Regions from separate parts of the Paenibacillus sp. M2 genome, predicted to be linked through region 1. Evidence: a T-box and tRNA genes for the amino acid it is inferred to sense, from the RefSeq annotation. Region 1 holds a T-box; the other holds one or more tRNA genes.
What was found. A T-box is a leader RNA that pairs with one kind of tRNA and senses whether it is charged. The one in region 1 lies ahead of ACETMN_RS26720 (valine--tRNA ligase), so its partner is inferred to be a tRNA-Val.

Region 1 (11,296 bases):
CATATGTTCCCTCTTTTCATTTCACAACATTTGGCTTCATTCATGTTCGTGGCAGCACATGTACGCCGAACCCGTCCAACATATCACTTAACAAAGATAGCGGCAAGCCAACCACATTAAAGTAACATCCTTCAATGCGGTCGATCAGTGAAGCACCAATGCCCTGAATGGCATATGATCCTGCCTTATCTGAAGGCTCACCTGTCTGCACATAAGCACGGATGGTCGCATCCGACAGCTCTTTCATCGTTACATCGGTCTGGCGGTAATGAACTAACGACTGTCCATTGCCCGCATCAATACAAGCGACGCCCGTGAACACCCGATGTACGCGGCCCTGCAGCCTTGATAACATACGTTCAGCATCCGCTTCGTCTAAGGGTTTGCCTAGAATCTCACCATCCAGAACAACAACGGTGTCACTACCAACAATAATGGCTTCCTGCTCGCGGCCTTCAAGCCCGCGATACACGGCAAGCGCCTTGCGCAAAGCAAGTTCCTGTACCGTCTGTTCAGGTGTCCACTCTGGTGGTGTATCTTCATTGGCATGACTTGGTATTACATCAAACGCTAGGTGGAGTGATGCGATCAGTTCTTTGCGCCGAGGCGATGTGGAGGCCAGAATAATAGGGCGCTGTTGTGTGTTATCCAAAATGAACGGCTCCTTATGCCACGGCAACATCCTGTCCGGATCACGATAATAGATGTCACTGGTTTAATTTTTTTCGTCATAACTCGTCATTCTCCTACAGTCTGCGATACAGCCACACAGCGGCAATCATACCGATCAGACTCAGAAGGCTCATTTGAAATTGAAGTGAAATATTATAACTGATAATATCCAGATCAGCCTGTGGCGACCAACGTATGGTCGTGGCTTTCGTAAGAAAGGCTACTGCCTTTACAGGCTGCAGTGCCTTGGCGATCCACGCTCCGGCCATCCAGCCGAGCAGCAGAAACAGCAATAACATGCCGAAGTTTTTTTTCATCGGTAATCTTCCCTCGCCATTTTTTGACACCCACATTATTATACGGGGTTTTGTACGCCAATACAAACACAAATCCGGCAAGGGGAACTATTTCCAGTTCCTTGCCGGATGAGTATTTCCAAGCGTTGTTATGGGAAAGAGCATGTTACTGCTTAATCGCTTCGAGCCATTTTTTCTGCTGCAGTACATATTCCATCAGATCGGACTGCACAGACCACATGTGCACATCATCCGGGTTCTTGTTGTACTCTGCAATAGCCGTTATTGCATCGTTCATTGATTTCTCCATTCCACCAACAATAGGTTGTACCTCCGCAGTCAGGCCGGGTGAGAGGCTATTCAAACCGGTTAACCACGACTGGTGCTTATTCTGAATCGCGGTCATCGTTTCTGCAGAGACTGCTGTCGGTGCGGATTGTCCCAACTGCTGAATGGACAAGGTAGACAATTGTTCGACCAGTGCAGAACTGTTTGTGAAGAAAAGCTGCACATCCTCTTGCTTGCCACCGAATATAGCCGGATTGATCTCAGGGTTCACGATCTCCTTGACATACAGTTCGACTCCCTGAGCTTTTAGCCTGGAGCTAAGTAGCTTGGCCTCTTCACGATCAGCCGAAATGCCTGCATATACTCGATTGCCATCTTCAGGATCAGACCCTGCGGCTATACCAGCCTGAGCCAGCTCAAGCTTGGCCTGCTCAGCTCGTTCAGGAGAACTGAACACGCCGTATTGAAGTGCATAATACGTGCTGCCAGTAGCCGCTGTCTGTACCTGCTGTTCTGTACCTGCTGCCCCCTCCTGACCCGTCACAGTGGAAACTGCCTGATTGACGGGAAGAAGATTGCCTGGCTTTAGGGCTCCTTCTTTATTAAAAAATGAAAGAATAACCATGCCAAAAAGCGCTCCGGTAACAAGTGCCCCAGTGACAGAACCAATCATTTTCCAGCCCCTTGGAGGGCGATTGCGCTTATAGGAATAGTTCTCCGAATCTACAAGCCAGTCGTGGCCTTGATCATCATGGGTATTGGACAGATCATGACGCTCTTCCTCCGGATTATCGGTGTGACTAACATAACCGTAACCGGAACGGTTTCCAAAATAATGAGCCTCATCCAAGTTCAAGTTCGAATCAGGGCTCACCCGCTCGTCAGGTTCAGGTACAGTAGAGCTTGTCAGCACCGTCTCTCCCCAGTCTCCGGGGATATCCTCAGGCGTCCATGATGGGGTTGTATCCATCTGCTTAGGCGTTAGCGGTTGATTATGCGGTAACTCTTCACTTAACGTCACCAATGGACTGGACGCGGAACTCCTCTTATTTTCAGGCTTGTCCGACTCATGATCCCCGAAGCGAAACGTCATTCTAGCATTGCTCACCCGTACCCTCTCCTTTGTCCCATTTATATCAGCTATATGTAGAGACTGGAGAATACATTCCATATAACGCAAAAAAAACGCCTGCTTCGTATCGAAGACAGGCGTTTTCTCAATTGATTTATTTCAAACTTTTGGCAAGTGTATCGCCGACTTTCCAAATATCACCTGCACCCATCGTAATCACAAGATCTCCTGGCTGCAAACGATGCTGCAGATCAGCTACAACTTCTTCTTTTGTAGGGAGGTAACGTGCAGAAGCATTACTGTTTTGAACAATCAGTTCAACCAGTTTGGCTGAGGTTACCCCTTCGATCTGTTTTTCGCCCGCAGGAGAATAGATATCCGTAATAAGCACTTCATCCGCTTCCGCAAAAGCACGACTGAACGCATCCAGCAGGAAGAACGTACGCGTATAACGCTGTGGCTGGAATACCGCGATAATACGTTTGCCCGTTGCTTTGGCTGCACTAATGGTAGCTTCAATCTCAGTTGGGTGATGAGCATAATCATCGATGATCAGCATATCGCGCGCCTCGCCCAATACCTGGAATCTGCGTTTGGCTCCGTGGAACTGGATGATAGCTGCCACAATCTTCTCAAATGGAATGCCTGCTTCCAGACAGGTAATCACAGTAGCCATCGCATTATAAACGTTATGCTTACCCGGCACCGATAATTCCACCGTGCCCATAGCAGCACCCTGATGATTCATCGTAAAGGAGATACGGCGATCGCCCAATACAATATCCGTTGCCGTATAATCTGCAGCACGATCAATACCATAGGTTGTAATCCGTGACTTGAGTTCTGGCAAAATCGCTTGAACATTCTCGTCGTCAGAACACACAATCGCTGTTCCTTCCGGACGAATCTGGCTCAGGAACTGCACATAAGCCCTTTTGAGCTCCTCAAAATCACTGTTGTAATTCTCCAAATGATCTGCCTCAATATTGGTTACAATACCGAGCCATGGATGATACTGCAAAAACGAACCATCGCTCTCGTCCGCTTCAGCGACTACCCAGTCGCCTTGACCGGCCTTCGCGTTGGTACCCACATTCATGATTTCTCCGCCAATGATATATGTCGGATCCGTATCACATTTATCCATAACAAGTGCAATCATGGATGAGGTGGTTGTTTTACCGTGAGCTCCGGCTACAGCCACACCTTTACGTTCGTTCAACAAACGTGCAAGCATCTGGGAACGATGCAGAATCGGAATGTTCAGCTCTGCAGCTGCTACCCGTTCCACATTATCAGCAGGCGCTGCCGTAGAGTAGACAACCAGATCTGCCCCAGTGACGTGCTCTGCCGTATGTCCGATATATATTTTCGCTCCCTTGGCTGCCAACTTCTCGGTCAACTCCTGTGAAGCGACATCCGATCCGGTAACGGTGTATCCCATTTCCAACATAACTCTTGCGATGGCACTCATGCCATATCCGCCAATCCCTATAAAATGAACGTGTTCCGATGTATTTAACAAAACTTTCACCAACCTTTTTCAGAATCGGTTTGATGCAAAAGGGCTGCCCGCACATCCGCAATCAGGTACAGTGTGCCGGAGACCACCCCCAGATCTTCCGCTTCCGTCCGTGACTTCAATAGATCAAGTGCCTTCGCCCATTCGGGCTCGACGATGATTTCCAGTTCCTGCTTCGCAATGGCGGGACGTACCCGTTCGACAATCTGCAGCAATTCGGCTGCATCCATTTTGCGTCGGAAATCTGGCTCGGTCAGGATCAGCGTATCCACTAGTGGCAGTATATGCTGCAAATACGCTTCGTGATGCTTATTTGCCAACATACCCATCATCAAAATTAACTTGTTGTGCGGATAGACATCCACAATGCTCTTGGCCAGTGACTCTGCCCCTTCCGGATTATGTGCTCCATCAAGCACAATTCGGGGTTCATCGACGACTTTTTCGAATCTTCCTGCCCAGAAAGCATTCTCCAGTCCAAGTGCAATATCGTTGTCATCCAGCATAAATGCCATGTATTGTCTAAGCAATTCAAGCACCATCAGTGCGGCCGCAGCATTGTCACATTGATGTGAGCCTTGCATGCGTATGCGAACGTCCAGATCACGAAACGGGCCGGTAAAATGAAAAGATTGTCCGTTCTCATTACTCTCCAGTCGATGATAAGAGAATTGATCTCCAGCCAAATACAGGCTTGATTGAAGCTGCTGTGCTTTCTCCTGAATCACTTTCACAGCTTCAGGTTGCGTCGCGCAGGTCACAACGGGTACTCCCGGCTTGATAATGCCTGCCTTTTCTCCAGCAATCTGCTCAATCGTATCTCCAAGCACATCCGTGTGATCCATACCAATGTTGGTGATGACGGACACAACAGGCGAAACAATATTCGTTACGTCCATCCTTCCCCCCAGCCCCGTCTCCCATACCACAACATCAGGGTAGCACTCTTCTGCATAATACAGAAGCGCGAGAGCCGTGGACACCTCAAACATCGTTGGGGAACCAAGTGGAGTAGATGCCATTTCCATAACCAACGGGCGCAGACGGTTAGAGATCTTCAACAAAGTCTCTTCCGGAATATCCTCGCCGTTGTATTGAAAACGGTTCGTAAACTTGGTGATATAAGGCGACGTAAAGGTACCCACATCATATCCAGCCTGAAGAAGTACTGACGTCAAAAAAGCGCAAGTCGAACCTTTGCCGTTCGTTCCCGCGACGTGAATAAATTTGAGACGTTGGTGAGGATTGCCTAACATAGACATCAGACTCTCGATTCGTTCCAATCCAGGTCGAATGCCAAAAGGAATAAGGCCATTGATCCAGTCCACGGCCTCGTTATACGTAAGTAAAGGAGCTGCTGCATCTGTCCCGTCTAATTCCGTCATCTGATTCACCTTCGGTCCCGAGTTTGAGTGAAAAAAGCGGCCGGATGGCATAATGGCTCTCCATCCGACCCAAGTATATTAACCTTTCAGTTCCTTGATTCGTGCAATCACTTTATCCCGTTTATCGGAATAGTCTGCTTGCTTGGCGCGCTCTTCCTCAATAACCTTGGCAGGCGCTTTGGCAACAAAGCCTTGATTCGACAGCTTTTTCTCCACACGGAGTACTTCGCCCTCAAGGTTCTGTAACTCTTTCTCCAGGCGAGCCACTTCCTGTTCGATATCAATAAGACCAGCCAGCGGCAAGTATAGTTCTGCCCCTGTGATGATTGCAGTCATCGCCTTATCCGGGGAGCTTAGATCCAGCCCACTATCGAACTCGGACGTGTTACAGAAACGTTTGATGTAATGACTGTTACGTTCGATGATGCTGGACGCTTCAGGGCTATTTGCTTTTACCATCAATTCGATCTTTTTGCTCATAGGCACATTCACTTCTGCACGAATGTTCCGAACTGCACGAATGGTATCCATGAGCAGGTTCATCTCGGCAACAGCCTCCGGGTTCTCCAGAGCAGGATCATATACCGGCCATGCTGCCAACGTAATCGTCTCACCTTCATGTGGCAGATGCTGCCAGATCTCTTCGGAGATGTATGGCATAAACGGATGAATCAGGCGCATGGTCTGATCCAGCACATAAGCCAGCACGGATTGTGTTTTCTTCTTGGCAACCGGATCTTCCCCATAGAAGGACAGCTTAGCAAACTCAATGTACCAGTCACACAGGTCATCCCAGATAAAGTTATACAACACACGACCCGTTTCCCCAAACTCATACGCTTCGATTAGACGCGTAATATCGCGGGAAGTTTCGTTCAGACGGTGCAAAATCCAATAATCCGCTGTACCAAGCTCTCCGCTAATGTCACGTTCCTCATAAGTGAATCCTTCCAGATTCATCAATGCAAAGCGCGAAGCGTTCCAGATCTTGTTGGCAAAATTACGAGCCTGCTCCACCCGTTCCCAACGGAAACGGAGATCCTGGCCTGGCGTGCTGCTGGTTGAGATCATGTAACGCATTGCGTCTGCGCCATATTTCTCGATCACATCCAGCGGATCTACACCGTTGCCCAATGATTTGGACATTTTGCGTCCATCTGCATCACGAACAAGACCATGCATCAGCACATCCTTGAACGGAATCTCATCCGTGAATTCCAATGCAGTGAAAATCATACGTGCAACCCAGAAATATATGATGTCATACCCTGTCACAAGTACACTTGTCGGATAATAACGTTTCAGATCTTCCGTATCTTCCGGCCAGCCTAGCGTGGAGAACGGCCATAAGCCGGAGCTAAACCAAGTATCGAGTACATCTTCGTCCTGTCTGAGCTTGCGTCCAGCATACTCTGGCAGCGTTGTCGGATCTTCAGCAGATACAATGATTTCACCCGTTTCCTCATCATACCAGGCCGGAATACGATGTCCCCACCACAGTTGACGGGAAATACACCAGTCACGAACGTTCTCGATCCAGTTCAGATAGGTTTTCTCAAAACGATCTGGAACAAAATTAACCCCTTCGCCGCTCTGTTGCTTCTTAATCGCTCTCTCTGCAAGTGGCTTCATCTCAACGAACCACTGTGTAGACAGATACGGCTCAACAACAGCTCCCGTACGTTCACTGTGTCCAACCTGATGCGTGTGATCCTCAATGTTGATCAATACGCCCTGCTCTTTCAAGTCAGCAACAATCTGCTTGCGGCAGTCACTGCGATCCAGTCCCTGATACTTGCCTGCCTCAGCATTCATTGTGCCGCTCTCATCCATTACCGTAATCTGAGGCAGGTCATGACGAAGACCTACTTCAAAGTCATTTGGATCATGCGCAGGCGTGATTTTAACAGCACCACTTCCAAATTCTTTATCCACGTAATCATCAGCGATAATTGAAATTTCTCGTCCAATGATAGGCAGTACAAGCACTTTACCAATCATATCTGCATAGCGCTCATCCTTCGGATGAACAGCAACTGCTGTATCACCCAGCATCGTTTCTGGACGCGTTGTTGCCACGGTAACGTAGCCACTTCCATCTTTGAGCGGGTACCGCAGATGGTACAAATGACCCTGAACCTCTTTATATTCAACCTCAATGTCGGACAGAGCTGTCCGGTTCACCGGGTCCCAGTTAATGATGCGTTTGCCTCGGTAAATAAGGCCTTTTTCATACAGTTGAACAAATACTTTACGAACCGCTTGGGACAGACCTTCATCCAGCGTAAAACGTTCACGTGAGTAATCAAGCGACAATCCCATTTTGCCCCATTGCTGACGGATGGTAGTTGCATATTGATCTTTCCAGTCCCATACTTTCTCCAGAAACTTCTCACGTCCCAGATCATAACGGGTCAGACCTTCTTCACGCAGCTTCTGCTCCACTTTGGTTTGGGTAGCAATACCTGCATGGTCGGAACCCGGAAGCCACAGTGCATCATAACCCTGCATCCGTTTGGTGCGGATCAGAATATCCTGTAGTGTAAAGTCGAGCGCATGCCCGATGTGCAGCATCCCGGTCACATTTGGGGGTGGAATTACAATCGTATACGGTTCGGCATCTTTACGTTGACCGGCTTTGAAATATCCGCGCTCCATCCAGGTGGAGTACCATTTGTCCTCTGCCGCTTTAGGATCGTAAGTGGTCGGCATTTCTGTTGCAGCTGATTTTTTTTCCTCAGACATGTGTCATTCCTCCGTTACTTCATCTTCATCATCTTCGCCAAAAAAAACAAAAAAAACCTTTCATCCATCAAAGGACGAAAGGTTAGCTTTCGCGGTACCACCTTTGTTTCACGCCAACAGCAAGATAGACTTCACCCTCTGTACATGACGTGACACTTCAAGCAGATAACGGCTGCTACCGGCCCATCCTACCTCAGAAATAAATGACGATAAATCTCATTTATCCCTTGTATTCAAACAGGCAACTCCCGGGCGACTTCGATCAGTTGGTTCCTGCGGAATCTCACAGCGTTGCAATTCCACTCTCTGAAAGGTCATACTGTCTACTACTCCCGTTCCACGTTGTTCTTCAAAAAACCTACACACATCATACCTTGCTCGTGCGCGATAGTCAACCTGACAACAGCGGATAAAGAGCGCTGGAATGCAGGTTTAGGACGAAACATGCAAAAACCCGCAATCCTCAAGGGGATCACGGGTCGTAACGAAGGCTTTAACTACGGATTAAGGGATGTACAATATCTGACCTTCTTCCACAACTTGTTCAGATAATCGGTTATACAACTGAAGTTCCCTCGTGCTCAATTGGTATCGATCTGCAATGGCATCCAGTGTATCTTCCCGCTGGACGATACACAGTTTCACCTTACGGAATGGCGTCTGGTCCACGATCGTTCCCAGGAACAGATTCTTCCATTCCACATCCTCAGGTGCATACGTTTCTTCCTGTATCACACCGGCTGGAACCTCTTCGCCTCTCTCCACTTCAGCATCGCGTGCTGATCTGCCAGAGGATAACAAGGAAGAGATACCTACACCCTCCTCTTGTCGTGGTGCGGATTCCTTTTTGCTGCCAAAAGCAACCTTCAACTCCGGCTTGTCTTCCGTCTCAGCAACAGGTTCAGGAACAAATGCTTCGTTCTGCACAAACTCATCTACCCCAGTCGCTTCAAAAGACGGACGTTCTTCCTCTGCATTGCCTGCTTCGGACGAACCGAATACACCTTGCCAGTTCTCCGCCTGTGGTTCAACCGGAACATCAACTGCCTGATTCTCCTGCTGAGGTACAGATCTCGCTGATTCGAAATGCCATACATCTGGTGCGTCCGGTACATCTGGTGCTGCAAACTCATTAGATGATTGAGCAGTAGGCTCTGGGACTACTTGATCTGAATTTCTAGGCTCCTCAGGCAATGCATCCCCAGAAGGCTCGGACCACGCTAAAGACTCTTCTTCCAGAGGCAGCACCGGTTCCGACTCAGGGTAAGAAGCTAACCGATCAGCGGTCTCAGCCATAAATGACGAGATCGGAGAAGGTTCGCTGTATTGCTCATGGGATGCCAATTCATCTCCATTCTCTGTCAGAGATGCGGGATCTTCGTCTGCATCAGGTTGTCTGTTTTCGTTAGCATACTCCGCACTTTGCTCCTCAGATTGAAGTGACTCGGCCGATGATAAGTTCGCATATTCCTGATGATATTCCGGGGCACCATATGCAAGTTCTGCTGCATTCGCAAGTCTCTCTTCCTCACTCCGCTGGAGCAGATACTCTTGTGCAAATGTGTTGGGGTCGCTACCTGTCTGTTCTGCTTCATCGGAACGGTTGGATTGCTGAGCATCCGGTGAGTGGACTACCGTAAATTCATCTGCTGACCAAACTTGTGGCTCTTCAACAGGAAAGCCCTCGATGCCTCGCAGCGACAACACGCCAGTAATATTCAGACTACGATTGGATAACAGATCCACGTCAAAATTTTCGATCTCGATGGAAATATCCTCAATCGATCTGACCCGGTTCAGAGGCACTGTGATCTCCACGGGAATGAAATGTTTGAGCTCCTCTGAAGCCTCATTTTCTCCTCTGTACGCACCTGTAAGCAAAAGATGCCCTCTTAACGTGGCATGATCATCCTGCCCTATGACTTGAATGCGCGGGTATAGTTCAATTTCCTCCAATTCCTCAATCGCAGGGACTCCCTCAGACAAATGAACGCGCTCATAAATATCGAACCGCAAACCATAAGGTTGATTCAACAAAGGTGGCGTCCTCCTTTCGGCATATGTTCACCATGATCCTTCTCATGGGACTGATCCATGGTCCAAATCCTTCGTTACCCCATCTATATGCCTTGAATGAGATGAGCATGCCACCTTTTGAAAAACCTTGTATCCCCAGATTTTTTTTGATTCCCTTCTTCAAAGAGCAGATCCGGGGATAACGGCGAAGCATATGCTTCCGATGCAGCTTTCTTTCAGAAAGCTTTTAGGCGAACGCTCCGCTTCTTCACGTTATTTCTGTCCTCTCCGTTCTCGTGTAACTATTAAAGTTCGCTCTATATCATTTATGAATACACCTTTTCACGTTCTGCCAATTGTGTGAAATCGGATGGCCAACGGTCGTTCACTTCAATCATCGCTCCGGTTAACGGATGACTAAACTTAAGCATCTCTCCATGAAGTGCTTGTCGCCCAATGGCATCCGCTCTACCACCATACAACGAATCACCAATGAGCGGGTGTCCCGCGTAACTCAGGTGTACACGAATTTGGTGTGTTCGTCCTGTATCCAGCTTTAATCGTACAAGGGTTGCTCGTTCCCACACTTCGACGGTCTCCACATGAGTAACAGCTTCCTGTCCACCTTCCGAGACACGTCTGCGCTGCTTGTGATGTCTATCCTTGCCAATCGGAGCATCAATTTTGTGGAGTTCAAGGGGAATTTGTCCACCTGCAATAGCTACATAATGGCGACCAATCTCTTTACGACGCATCGCTTCATCCAGTTTGGCGAGGGCAAAAGCATTTTTGGCATATAGGACAGGTCCCGTTGTATCCTCATCCAGTCGATGAACATGGCGTACGCTTGCCTGAATTCCGTTCATTTCATAATAGGAGGCAACCACATGATCCAGCGTGATGGCCTGATCGGCACGGCTTCCATCTGGATGCAGTTTCATGCCTGCCGGTTTGTGCATAACCAGACAGAAATCATCCTCATATAATACATTCACATCAGCCCAGCGTGGCTCAACATCGATTGGCTGGGACGCAAAAAGGGCCAGCCGAAGCCGGTCCCCTGCAAGTTGTATTCCTTGGTTTGCTTTTAACTGACGGAGCAGTTTCTCCGGAAACTGAAGTTCAGACAATAACCATTGCTCTGCAGCCATCGGTTTGTCCGAGCTGCCTGTTACGGCTTTCCCTGGCATCAGCTCAAGCCATTCCCCGCGGCGTTTCCAACTTTTGATGGTCATAGCGATTGAAGAGCTTTACGATTCGCCTCAATCGTATCGTCAATATCCTGCTCCGTGTGCACACC
Region 2 (11,296 bases), 800 kb from region 1:
GAGCTTGAACAGTTATTTGACTTGTGTGGCAGATGTGAGGGCATGCATAGGGAAGCAGCGTTTACACAAGGTTTTCGTCTGGGTGCCAACATGTTAATTGAAGTCATGAGTCAGCGTGAGGAATCGGTGTTGGAGTTTAGCTAAGTTTAACGATGTGAGCAGAGATCCGGTTTACTTTTACAGCTAAATTTTCAGGAAATGAAGTTCATACAACATACTCATATTGCAACATAAAATTGTATCATACATTTAATATAACAAAGCCCTCAAATCCTCTCTGCATTCAGCAGCAGGGTTCGAGGGCTTCACTTAAACATAGAGTTAACAATTTATATATAGGGAAAGAACCTGTTAAACAACTTGTTCCTTAATCCGCAATATTTCCCGCCATCTTCAGACGACGAGCAATCTCTTTAAAGTCTTCTTGCGAAATGCCTGGTGCGAATTCTTCTTCCACCGCAGGAGCTTCCGGAATCGGGAACCCTTCAGGTATCCCTTGGATGACTTCAAGAGGTTGTCCATCTTCGGGATGAGTGCCTTTCCAGATCTGACCGATCGTGTTGAAATCTTTGTCACTATAGGTGTACAGCTTGGTGTGTACCCCTTTTTCTTCATATTTACGAGCCTCGTTGAAGGCTTTGTTGTTCAGTGAAGGAATAGGAACCAGCTTGGTCACATTTACGCCAGTTGCAATCTCAAGTGCTTTCGCATATGCGACAACATGAACGCCGCCACGTACCAGCAGGAAACCAACTACTTCCCGGGCTGCCGGGTGATCCGTCATCTCATATACTTTCATTTTATGGGTACGAGCGCCACATTCTAAGAAGAAGTTATGCAGCAGATCCTCGACCAGGTTGCCACTGTTGAAGACGTTTGCTCCCGTCCATGGATTACCCATAGAGTCGAAAGGCATTGCGCCTTGTGCACCTGCCAGATAGTGATACGACAGACGAGCATCTTTCACCGAACCTAGCGGCGTATCGTCGGGTTCTTTGTACTCGGTTGAGCCTCTGAGGCACTTGTTAATCCCATGAGACACGAGTTCAACATGACCCAATTCTTCAGCCGTAATGCTCATGACGAGGTCATAGAAGGGCTTCAGCTTTTCTTTGGAACGAAAATTAAACGATTGATAGAGGTAATTGTTCAACGTTGACATTTCTCCGAATTTGCCGCCGAGCAATTCTTGTATAGCTGCCGCAGCATTCGGATCTGGCTTCTCGACATTGGGAATCTCAATCAGGATTTCATCCAAGCGTTTGAACATGCGGGTGTAACCTCCTCAAATTGGTATTGCAGATCGTGTAGGGTTTCAGATCGTGGAGTCACTCTGTCATGGCCTATTACACGTTTGTTGGGTTTTTTAAACAAAAAACCAACCAAATGGGACTTAAGCATCGTATAACGCATGCCCCAACTTTTCTCCCATTTGTTATTTCCAATACGGTCAAATTTATGTATAATCAAACATTCAAACGAGTCTCCACATACAAGAGAAGAGAGTTATGAATCCATAAAGGAGTAAGAGATGAATAAGCGTTGGATACAAATAGTTGGGATTGTGATGTTTCTAATGATTCAGATGTACATAAGCAGCGAGCCTGCCACAGCATATGACGTTACAAACGAGGTTCAGGTGGATGAAGAAACACGGCAGTTACTTGAGAAGAAATACGGGTTGGAACGTCCTGAGGAGCCGAAGACACAACAACACTTTTTCTCGGGTGACTGGGGAATGAGTTTCCGGACGGAGCCTCCTGATTCGTTTGGCCGGCTTGTTCATGTGGTTCCTTTTTCCCTACGACCACTTGCCTGGATCTTTTGTTTATTCGTGTAAAATGAAACTCGGACGGGCAATATAACAGAAATATATTGTCCCAAGGAGTGAGTGAAATGAGAATGCTCATCGTTACCGTTATGTCGGTAGTCCTGAGTTTAGCTGGAATTACATCTGGTACAGGTGCTGCTATCCCTGATTATGCGAAGTGGGGAATTATTGCGGTTAAAGAAACACAGACCAAGTATAATGTGGATATTTTGGACTATAAGCATATCGGTCGTACCTCCCTAACAGCGGATCAATCACGGGAACAGTTCAAGCTGTGGGTTCGTGCTAAAGACGGCAAGCAATTCGCAGTCTATGTAAATGTTGATTTTAATCCATCTACACAACAGTTAAAGAAAGTGCAATTTTCGGAATCGGATCGACACTGATCCGTTACTGAACTTGATCATTATAAGCCATGTTTGCATATCAGCTACATCATTGGAGGAACCAGACTACCTTAATCTTTAAGGTGAAAGTCTGGTTTTTTTTATTTTACAAAATCCTTTTTTTACTATTGAATAAAGAACTTATGTTCGCATATAATAAGAAATACAAACAAACGTTCTTATCGGAGGGATGATTATGCTAGGGAAATATATTGGCCAGATGGTGGAGCTTGTCTACATGGATCGTGCAGGGCAGATTACGCAGCGACAGATTCGAATTAACAGTGTACGTGGCGGGATGATTAGGGCATCAGCAGGAAAAGAAGGCTCACCCCGAACATTTCTGGAGCAAGGTATTTTGGCATGGCGTCCTGTTACCGATCTGAATGGGGAGGTAAAGTATGCTGAACGACTTTGAACGCAAGATTTTGCGTATTATGGTGAACTATGCAGGACAACGGCGCAGGCTGCCGCGTATGGATGAACTGGAGAACAAGACGGGACGAAGCAGAGCTTACATTCATGAGTCTTTGCTGGAGCTTGAACGAACCGGGCACATCGCGTGGGAGAATCGGTCTACTCTCGAAGGTATACAGATTTTACAGGCATGGGAACAGGTACAACAGCCGATTCGCAAAAGCCAACCTTCCGGTGATTCCGTAAAATATTTTACGGACTACTAATCATAATAAGAAAACGCCAACCCGGATATCCGGATCGGCGCTTATTGTGTCACATGTACGACATGTGCATCTATTTTAGAAATGGGGAAGTTGGTCCAGGTTGTTGGTTGGGTCACCGTCGGCATCGCCGCGAATGTACATTTCGCCATCCTTGCCTTTAAATACATTCACACCGGCAATAGCACCAGCTTTTACTTCTGCAAGTGCCTGCTGATAATCCAGTACACGTCCTGCTGAAGTCTGAAAAGCTGTCAGGTCACCGTCACCATTTTTCTGTACTGCTGTGAAACTCTCGCGTGTCGTTTGATCCATGATGTCACACTCTCCTTATATGACGAGATAGGAATCTGTTTACCTGATTAGCCTATCCGAATTCATGGGAAGTATGCATCATATGCTGATCAGACTTGCCAATGCCGAAGTTTTACAGACTCTTTTTCATGCGAACATGCAGAATATCTGCATCATAAAAAGGTTCTTCCGAAATCACTTCATAACCCAGTTTTTCATAGAATTTCTGTGCCTGACATTGAGCATCCAGTATAGAATAGGATAAGCCGAGTTCACGTGCTCGTTCCTCCATCGCGAGCAGAAGCACACGTCCATAACCGAATGAACGATGAGACTCAAGCACCGCGATCCGCTGCATTTTGGCCGTATCCTTGCTGTAATAGATCAGACGTCCTGTGGCTACAGCTTGGCCATCCGTACTTAACAATACATGATGCACATCTGGACTGATGACATCATATTGATCAATCTCAATCTCGGCAGGCACCTGTTGCTCGATCACAAAAACGTGATGGCGAATTCCCAGGGCTTGCTCCAGTTGTTCTTCTGTCGATACATAACTAATCTCAGCTGCCAATTCCATTCCTTCTTTCTGCTCTTGCGCGACATATCAGACTGAATTATACAAAAAAATGTTTTTCCTGTATAGTGAAGTCTGGAACATATTGGGAGAGGAGGGGGTAGTGATGGGCATGACAGGCATCATGGTCATTACCTTGTTAATGTCAGCGGGAATGATTACTCTGTTGTATTACGTTACGAAGAAAGCATACTCACGCAAGTGGGATGAAGATGAGTAATTCATCTGTTAACCTTTACGGCAAGACTTCACTGCTTCCTCGCGGAGAATATACATCTTGAATTACAGATTTGGAGTATACGTCCAGCCAGACGGGCAGAGATTCAACATTCTCATTGGGTTGTTTTAACTGTTGAAATTGAACCGTATGTTCGTCCTTCTCCAAGCTGCAACCCGTAACGGTTGTACTGAGAATCACAAGCCCAGCAAAGAGAAAGAAGCATTTGGTAAATGTATATTTATTGGATGTTGACCGTTTTGTTAAGTTTCTCATAGGGAATTCACCTCGTTGTAGAAATGGTAATCTTTCCTTTATTGTGCACCATTTCGGGTGAATTATAACCAAATAAATCATTGACAATGAACACGGTTACTTGATATGATACTGTTACTTGATTGGGAAACATTTATATATCATGATCTGTTAGCTCAGCTGGGAGAGCACTATCTTGACAGGGTAGGGGTCAGTGGTTCGAGCCCACTACAGATCATACACGAGAAGCCTTACGATGTAAGGCTTCTTTTCTTTTTTTACATACAAACATGAATGAGATTTGAGAAAGCTTCATGTTCTTTTCCTTTTTTTAAACAAAACTTAAATAAAACATAAATTCAACGTAAGGTTCCTCTTCTATACTTGGTTCTGAGGTCATCATAGAACAGGAGAAGGAGAGAACTAATGAATTATTCAAACCCATTTACATCAAAGTTAGCCAGAGTAGGGATTGCGGGTACACTGGCTTTAATACTGGCAACAAGCCCACTTGCCAACATGGGGGTTGTGGCAGCGGAAGCAGTCCCACCTGTATCTACGAAGATACATAACACACAGAAAGACTCTTTAGAGCAGGCCCCGATTCAATACCAGATCCAGGCTCGATTAAATGAGAAGGACATGACGATCCAGGGGAGCGAGAAGGTAACATATCGCAACACAAGCAAGGATACCCTCCAGCAGTTGGTCCTTCATACATATGCTGACGTAAACCTCTCCAAGTCTACACAGGCGAGCATGTACCAACAGCATAATGAAAAGATTAGTGAAGATCACCCGGAGAAGACAGCGGAGGACTTTCTGGGTGGCATCGATATTCAGGCTGTAACAGCAGATAGCCAATCTCTCGATTTCCATAAGGAAAACCAAGCGTTGACCGTGCAGTTGAAAGAGCCCGTTCAACCAGGCGAATCTGTATCATTCCAACTGGAGTTTCAGTTGAATATACCCTATGGCTCACAGCGAGTTTCCTACTACAAGGACATGATCAATGGTGCGCACTGGTTCCCGGTGATGTCTGTTTACGACGAGGTTAAGCATCAATGGAACAAGGCACCGTATAGTCGAACTTTTGAGAGCGATTATTACACCTCATCGGACTTTGAAGTTCAATTTAATGTGCCTGAGGAGTATCAGGTAGCCATGCCTGGCTCTATCACCACTCAAGACAGTACAGAACATGGACGTAAAATTGTTTCTGCCGTAGCCGAGAATACGAGAGAGTTTGTTTTCTTTGCCAGTCCTAATCTTCAAGTGGAGCGCGCTACCCGTAACGGTCTGACGGTGGAATACTATTATTACAACGATGATCCATCCAAGAAAAAGATAGTTGACCGGTACATTAATCAGGCATTCAAGGTCATCGATTTTTATAGTGAGAAATATGGCAAGTATCCCTATCCAGAGTTCCGAATTGTCGAGACGTATGTACAAGGCGTTGCCGTGGAGTATGCGAGGCTCATCCAGATGGGACAGATTCAAAATGGTGCTATTCCAGAAGAAGACACAACCTTTGTTCATGAAATAGCGCATCAGTGGTTCCATGCATTGATCGGTAATAACTCGGAGACCGAATCCTTCCTGGATGAAGGCTTTGCTGATTTCTCCATGGTGTATTTTGCCGAGAAACAGGGAGACAAGCTAAATGGGTTCAGATCCATACAGTTTGATACTGCGCCCGTAGATATGGCGATTGCGTCAACAAACGATGAAGCTGGGGATTTAGCAGGTTTGGTGTATTATCAGAAGGGAAGACAAGCGATCTATCAGCTTTATCGTACCGTCGGCGAAGAGAAATTTGACGAATTGATGAGAACATATTTCAAACGCTACGTGTACCAGAATGCAACTTTAGAGGGGCTGCTTCACACCATTGAAGATGTGCTTGGTAAGGAAGTACGTTCAGAAATGCAGATGGCCCTATATCAGCCTAACTTTGTCTTAAAGCCGGAATACCAATTATCACAGGAAGAGACCGCCGCCTATGTACATGACATGTTACAACAACAGTATCAGGCTGTCATGGGCATGATCCCTAATCTGCCTTATGAAGTGATGAATCGATTGATGGACAAAGTCCTTCAAGGCGAGGAATTAACCATTGTGCTCAGCGATCAGGTCAGTAAGCTTGCAACTAAACAGCAGGAAGATATGGTTAATCAGTTGACCGGATTCCTTGATATGACCGGTATGAGATACGACATTATACGGGATCGCAAGAAACTGAAGCAAAAGATGAAAAAAGAGATTGGCAACAGTAACCTTATTGTCATTGGCAATGCCAAGTCAAACGGATTGGTGCAGGCTTTAAAATTTAACATTATTGATCGAACGAAACAGACGGGTTTTCCTTGGAAAAATACCATGAACCAACCTCTCGCCGCGGGTGCATACGTTATCAAACATCCCTATAACCAGAATCGATTGATGCTTCATTATTTCTGGAATGAGGATCATCTGAGTGATGCGGCATTTGAAGCTTTTAAGCTGAAAACACAGGAGTCTATTGGATTCACGAACGACTTTTACCAGTACTATGTATTGGATAACCAAGGCAAGGAGAAATCCAATAAAAAAGTAGCCAATCCCATATCTTCACTTTTTGCGGAGGAATAAGTAGTTGGTTGTGCAGTTTCTTCGTTCAAACAGGTTAGCCAATTTGTATTGGTTAACCTGTTTATGTTTTATATGAAAACCAGACTGAGAATAATAGGCTGTAATATGGGCATAATGCTTTAACAGAAAGGTAACTTCATGAATATACTTATCGGGAGAAAACAATAGGAGGGATTTAATATGAAGGATCAACATTATCCGGGCGTACCAATGAAAGGGACAGTTGCTGATAACAACTGTAAAGGAAATAAAGGAATGAACAAAATGAAAGCGTATTCATATAATGCTAGAATTTGTCCTATCATTTGTATTACTCAGGAGCCGGCTGCAAATGAGGGTAATGTTGTTGATTTTTCAATCCTATTAAAGGACACTTCGGATGTTTTATATTCGCGACCGGTAAATGGTAATAGCCTGCTCACGAAGGAGTTGAGTTCCCATGTCTACGACTGAAAATATTGCTCAGGAAGCACTGGGCGCAGCGATGAAGGCGAATAGGGACATTGCACCTTATGACTATTGCGATGCAGAATCCAGACGGATGTACACGCCTCAATTTGATAAAAAAATGGACAATCCTATATATACCGCTGCAATGGCGGGTCTACAATCGATCTATTGGTTTCGGGCGATCAAAGTGAAGGGGCTTATCCCTGATGCCAAAGCAGATTATTATGCCACGTATTCCACCAACCATAATAACATCGGTGGTATTGGACTAGCCTATTCTAACAGTCCAACAGGACCATGGACCAAACACGGACAGGTATATCTCGATACCGTAGTTGGAAATTCAACGGAAACGCCATTTGTGATCTGGAACGATGAAGAACAATTATTCTTTATGTATTATCAACAAAACGGACTGGGGATCAACCAATCGACGGCACTTGCGACCTCTGTAGACATGGTTAACTGGACAAGAGTGGGTTTGATTTTGGACAAACCTCCCGGCTTCCCGGGTGATGGTCATACCGGTTACTTCTCATGCTTCAGAAATGGCGGCAAATGGATCGGTTTCTCGGTGATGGGCGGCGGCGACTTTGGCCGCAAATGTATCTGGCATTCACATGACGGACGTAGCTGGTTAGCTGATCCGAGACCATTAATGGGTGGTAATGATGCGACTTTATCGGCGGATGAAAACATTTCGAGACCCAATGCTGGTGTATTTATGTACAAAGGGAGCATGTGGTGGTTGGGCATGTTATCGGCTTATGCTTCCGGTGGGGTCACGACTGTAGCTCGGCCTGCCATTGCCAAGATCAGCGCAGACTTTCGTCAACTGCTGGACAAACCTTCAGATATATATTTTCCGGCATTAAATTGGGAAACGACCAATATGCAATCCTTGATGGTGTCCGTTATGGACGGGGTAGTGTACGTGTATTACAATACCGATCATAATATCGGTGTAGCCTATTCGGTGGGGGTGTAGAGATGGTTATACGTGATGCAGCGGGTCAGATCGTGCCATTTGGAAAGGTTCACAAACAGCTTGTGGCCGATTTTCTTTACGGAACGTTACCGGATTGGGTGGAGGTGGTGGGGACCCCTACGTTTGAGCCTTTGCCCGACAGAGGGACCATAACCGTTACAACACCGACAACGGCAGGAGCCACGGCAGAGTTAAAAATGAAACATCTGATTGACAGCTCAAAAGTAACAGCAATTGCAATCACTTTGGAAGCGCTACAATTAAACGGAAACATTGGAATTTCAGTTCAGGTTGGCATTAAATCGAAGGATAGCAAGGCCGGAATCACCTTTTATCAAAACGTAAATCAGAAGTATGGTATGGTCCGTGCCTATAAAGCAGATGGAACATACACCGATTTCAAGCAAAACATGGTATTCTTCACCACACATGGCGTAGCAGGAGACGAGGCGCAGAACCGTAAGAATCTCACTGTGCTCCTCTGCACCGGATTACAATTCTCAGCGGGGTTGGAGAGACCATCTGTATGGCTTGGTGCGGATGACCAGTATGGCGGTGTTGCTGCTGACCTTAGTGGTGGGCTATTCCAACATGGAGAGCTGCAATGTCTGTTGAAACTGACTACAAGCAAGGCTGAGGCCAAGTATTTCAAATGTGCCCAGATGAAAGTGGATATCTGGAGTAACTGAACTAAAATGGAGTAGATAGAGGAGGTATCTGATGAGAGAATCGATACATTATTCAATAGAACCACCTGAGAGCTTCGACCAATTAGTAACGCTATATGAATCTTTGGGATGGAATTCGCTGAATTTATCTCAACATGAATTGGAACGTATGTGCAAACAAAGTTGGTATGCAATGTATGCTTATGATCAGCAGCGCTTAGTGGGCATGGGGCGTGTAATATCAGATGGAGTGATAACAGGTATAATATGCGGGCTAGGCGTTCTGCCTGACTATCAATCTCAAGGAATAGGTACAGAATTAATGAAACGAATCGTTGAGCATTGCGAGAAAAATAAGGTGATTCCACAACTGATGTGCACGGAAGGTTTGGAAACCTACTACGCAAAACTGGGATTTGAGAAGTTTACGATTGGAATGACGAAGAGGATAAATCGATAATCTGCATGGAGCAGTAAAAAGGGTATGCTTAGAATAATCGGGTACCCGTACACTTGAACACTTTGAAAAAGAAGTGTTCAAGTGTACGGGTACCTTTTTTTATTTAGAGAAGGTTCATGATTGTACCGCCTGCTGCACCAGCAACGACAACGATCCACGGTGGTACTTTCCAAAAAACGAGCATTAGAAACAACATACTTACCAGTGCAAAATCAACAGGAGTCAGGATCGCAGTTGTCCAAAGCGGATCGTACAACGATGCCAACAAAATACCTACAACGGCTGCATTAATTCCGATTAATGCTCCTTGGGTTTTTGAGCTTTTACATAAAGCACTCCAGAAGGGCAATGCGCCTACGATCAGAAGGAAAGCTGGCAAAAAGATAGCGATCGTTGCAACCAAAGCTCCTGAAACCCCACGCATCATCGCTCCTAAATAACCGGCAAAGGTGAACAGTGGTCCTGGTACAGCTTGTGCTGCTCCATATCCCGCCAAAAAGTCGGACTTATTAATCAGACCTGCAGGGACGAATTCACGTTCCAGTAACGGAAGTACAACATGCCCTCCACCAAATACGAGTGATCCTGAACGGTAGAAGCTATCAAAAAATAACAGCCACCCCGAACGATCAAAGGGAGTGAGTAACGGGAGAAAAATCAGGATTCCAAAGAACGTAGCCAAACAGACGATTGCCAAGTTACGATTCACAGGGACAGACAAGTCTACTGTTTTAAACTCGGTCATTTTACTAAAAAGGAACATACCTATCACGCCTGCGATCACAATAAAAAGGATTGGAGTGAACGCAGTCTGCCACACAAGAGTCGCCACTGCAGTAGTGATAGCGATGGTTGCCCTATAGCGGTCAGGAGTTAGTTTTTGTCCCATCCCCCATATCGCCTGAGCGACAATAGCTACAGCAACAATCTTAAGGCCGTGAATCCAGCCAGTACTGCTGATATCAAATCCTTGAAGAAGGAAAGCGAACAAAACTAATGCAATGACAGAAGGAAGTGTGAAACCAAGCCAAGCCATCAGTCCCCCCAGCAAACCACCTCGGATGATGCCAATTCCAATCCCGACTTGACTGCTGGCAGGCCCGGGCAAAAATTGACATAGCGCAACTAAATCTGCATAGCTTCGTTCATCCATCCATTTTCTACGGCGAACATATTCTTCATGAAAGTAACCGAGATGAGCGATAGGTCCTCCAAACGAAGTCAGGCCGAGTTTGGTTGATACAGCCAACACCTCAGAAAGTGCTCGGGCTTTATGTTTGGGCTTGTCCGGGGTTAGAAATGAATTATTCTCCAAACTTGTTATTCCTCCTTAAGTTCGACTTAGGTTATCTGATGACTACAATTATAATCCTCATCATCGCTATTCATTTAAACGCAACATTAAACTGCATTATTTTTTTAACATTAACTATTTACATACGCAATTAAATTGTGTACAATGTAATTGTTAGCGATACAAGAGAGAGTGAAATTTAGTCAAAATAAATCTAATCAACTAAAGGAGTTTTCACAAATGAAAACATTATATGAAACAACAGTCATCAATACAGGTGGACGTCAAGGAATCGTACAATCCCCAGATAACGTGTTTATGTTGGATGTTGCGGCACCGCCTGAACTCGGAGGACAAGTGACGACAGCTACCAATCCGGAGCAGTTGTTTGCAGCAGGGTATAGTGCTTGTTTTAACTCCGCACTGGAGTTTCAATTGAAGAAACACAAAGTTGAAATTGAAAGAAGTACTGTAGCTGCAACCGTTATGTTGGTGACAGACTCTGAGGACAACGGCGTGAAGCTTCAAGTTGATTTGGAAGTTAAAATTCTTGGTC

Region 2: it has a tRNA-Val gene. The T-box ahead of ACETMN_RS26720 (valine--tRNA ligase) is inferred to sense a tRNA for this amino acid. The anticodon was not compared.

The regions. Positions count from the first base shown of each region.
Region 1 covers NZ_CP169648.1:5,817,045-5,828,340, forward strand. Annotated here, with positions in the region: gene radC (RadC family protein) at 1-3, opposite strand, end outside; gene ACETMN_RS26695 (Maf family protein) at 41-652, opposite strand; gene ACETMN_RS26700 (DUF4321 domain-containing protein) at 747-989, opposite strand; gene ACETMN_RS26705 (SPOR domain-containing protein) at 1,135-2,364, opposite strand; gene murC (UDP-N-acetylmuramate--L-alanine ligase) at 2,483-3,802, opposite strand; gene ACETMN_RS26715 (bifunctional folylpolyglutamate synthase/dihydrofolate synthase) at 3,859-5,235, opposite strand; gene ACETMN_RS26720 (valine--tRNA ligase) at 5,314-7,980, opposite strand; T-box leader at 8,048-8,329, opposite strand; gene ACETMN_RS26725 (LysM peptidoglycan-binding domain-containing protein) at 8,485-10,017, opposite strand; gene ACETMN_RS26730 (RluA family pseudouridine synthase) at 10,323-11,231, opposite strand; gene hemL (glutamate-1-semialdehyde 2,1-aminomutase) at 11,228-11,296, opposite strand, start outside.
Region 2 covers NZ_CP169648.1:5,020,799-5,032,094, reverse strand. Annotated here, with positions in the region: gene ACETMN_RS23290 (DUF6809 family protein) at 1-144, shown strand, start outside; gene ACETMN_RS23285 (manganese catalase family protein) at 368-1,270, opposite strand; gene ACETMN_RS23280 (hypothetical protein) at 1,532-1,840, shown strand; gene ACETMN_RS23275 (DUF3889 domain-containing protein) at 1,897-2,217, shown strand; gene ACETMN_RS23270 (hypothetical protein) at 2,414-2,635, shown strand; gene ACETMN_RS23265 (hypothetical protein) at 2,619-2,900, shown strand; gene ACETMN_RS23260 (DUF3892 domain-containing protein) at 2,976-3,212, opposite strand; gene ACETMN_RS23255 (GNAT family N-acetyltransferase) at 3,325-3,768, opposite strand; gene ACETMN_RS23250 (hypothetical protein) at 4,007-4,264, opposite strand; tRNA gene ACETMN_RS23245 (tRNA-Val) at 4,409-4,481, shown strand; gene ACETMN_RS23240 (M1 family metallopeptidase) at 4,670-6,880, shown strand; gene ACETMN_RS23235 (hypothetical protein) at 7,061-7,333, shown strand; gene ACETMN_RS23230 (hypothetical protein) at 7,320-8,318, shown strand; gene ACETMN_RS23225 (hypothetical protein) at 8,321-9,007, shown strand; gene ACETMN_RS23220 (GNAT family N-acetyltransferase) at 9,039-9,446, shown strand; gene ACETMN_RS23215 (chromate transporter) at 9,550-10,761, opposite strand; gene ACETMN_RS23210 (organic hydroperoxide resistance protein) at 10,981-11,296, shown strand, end outside.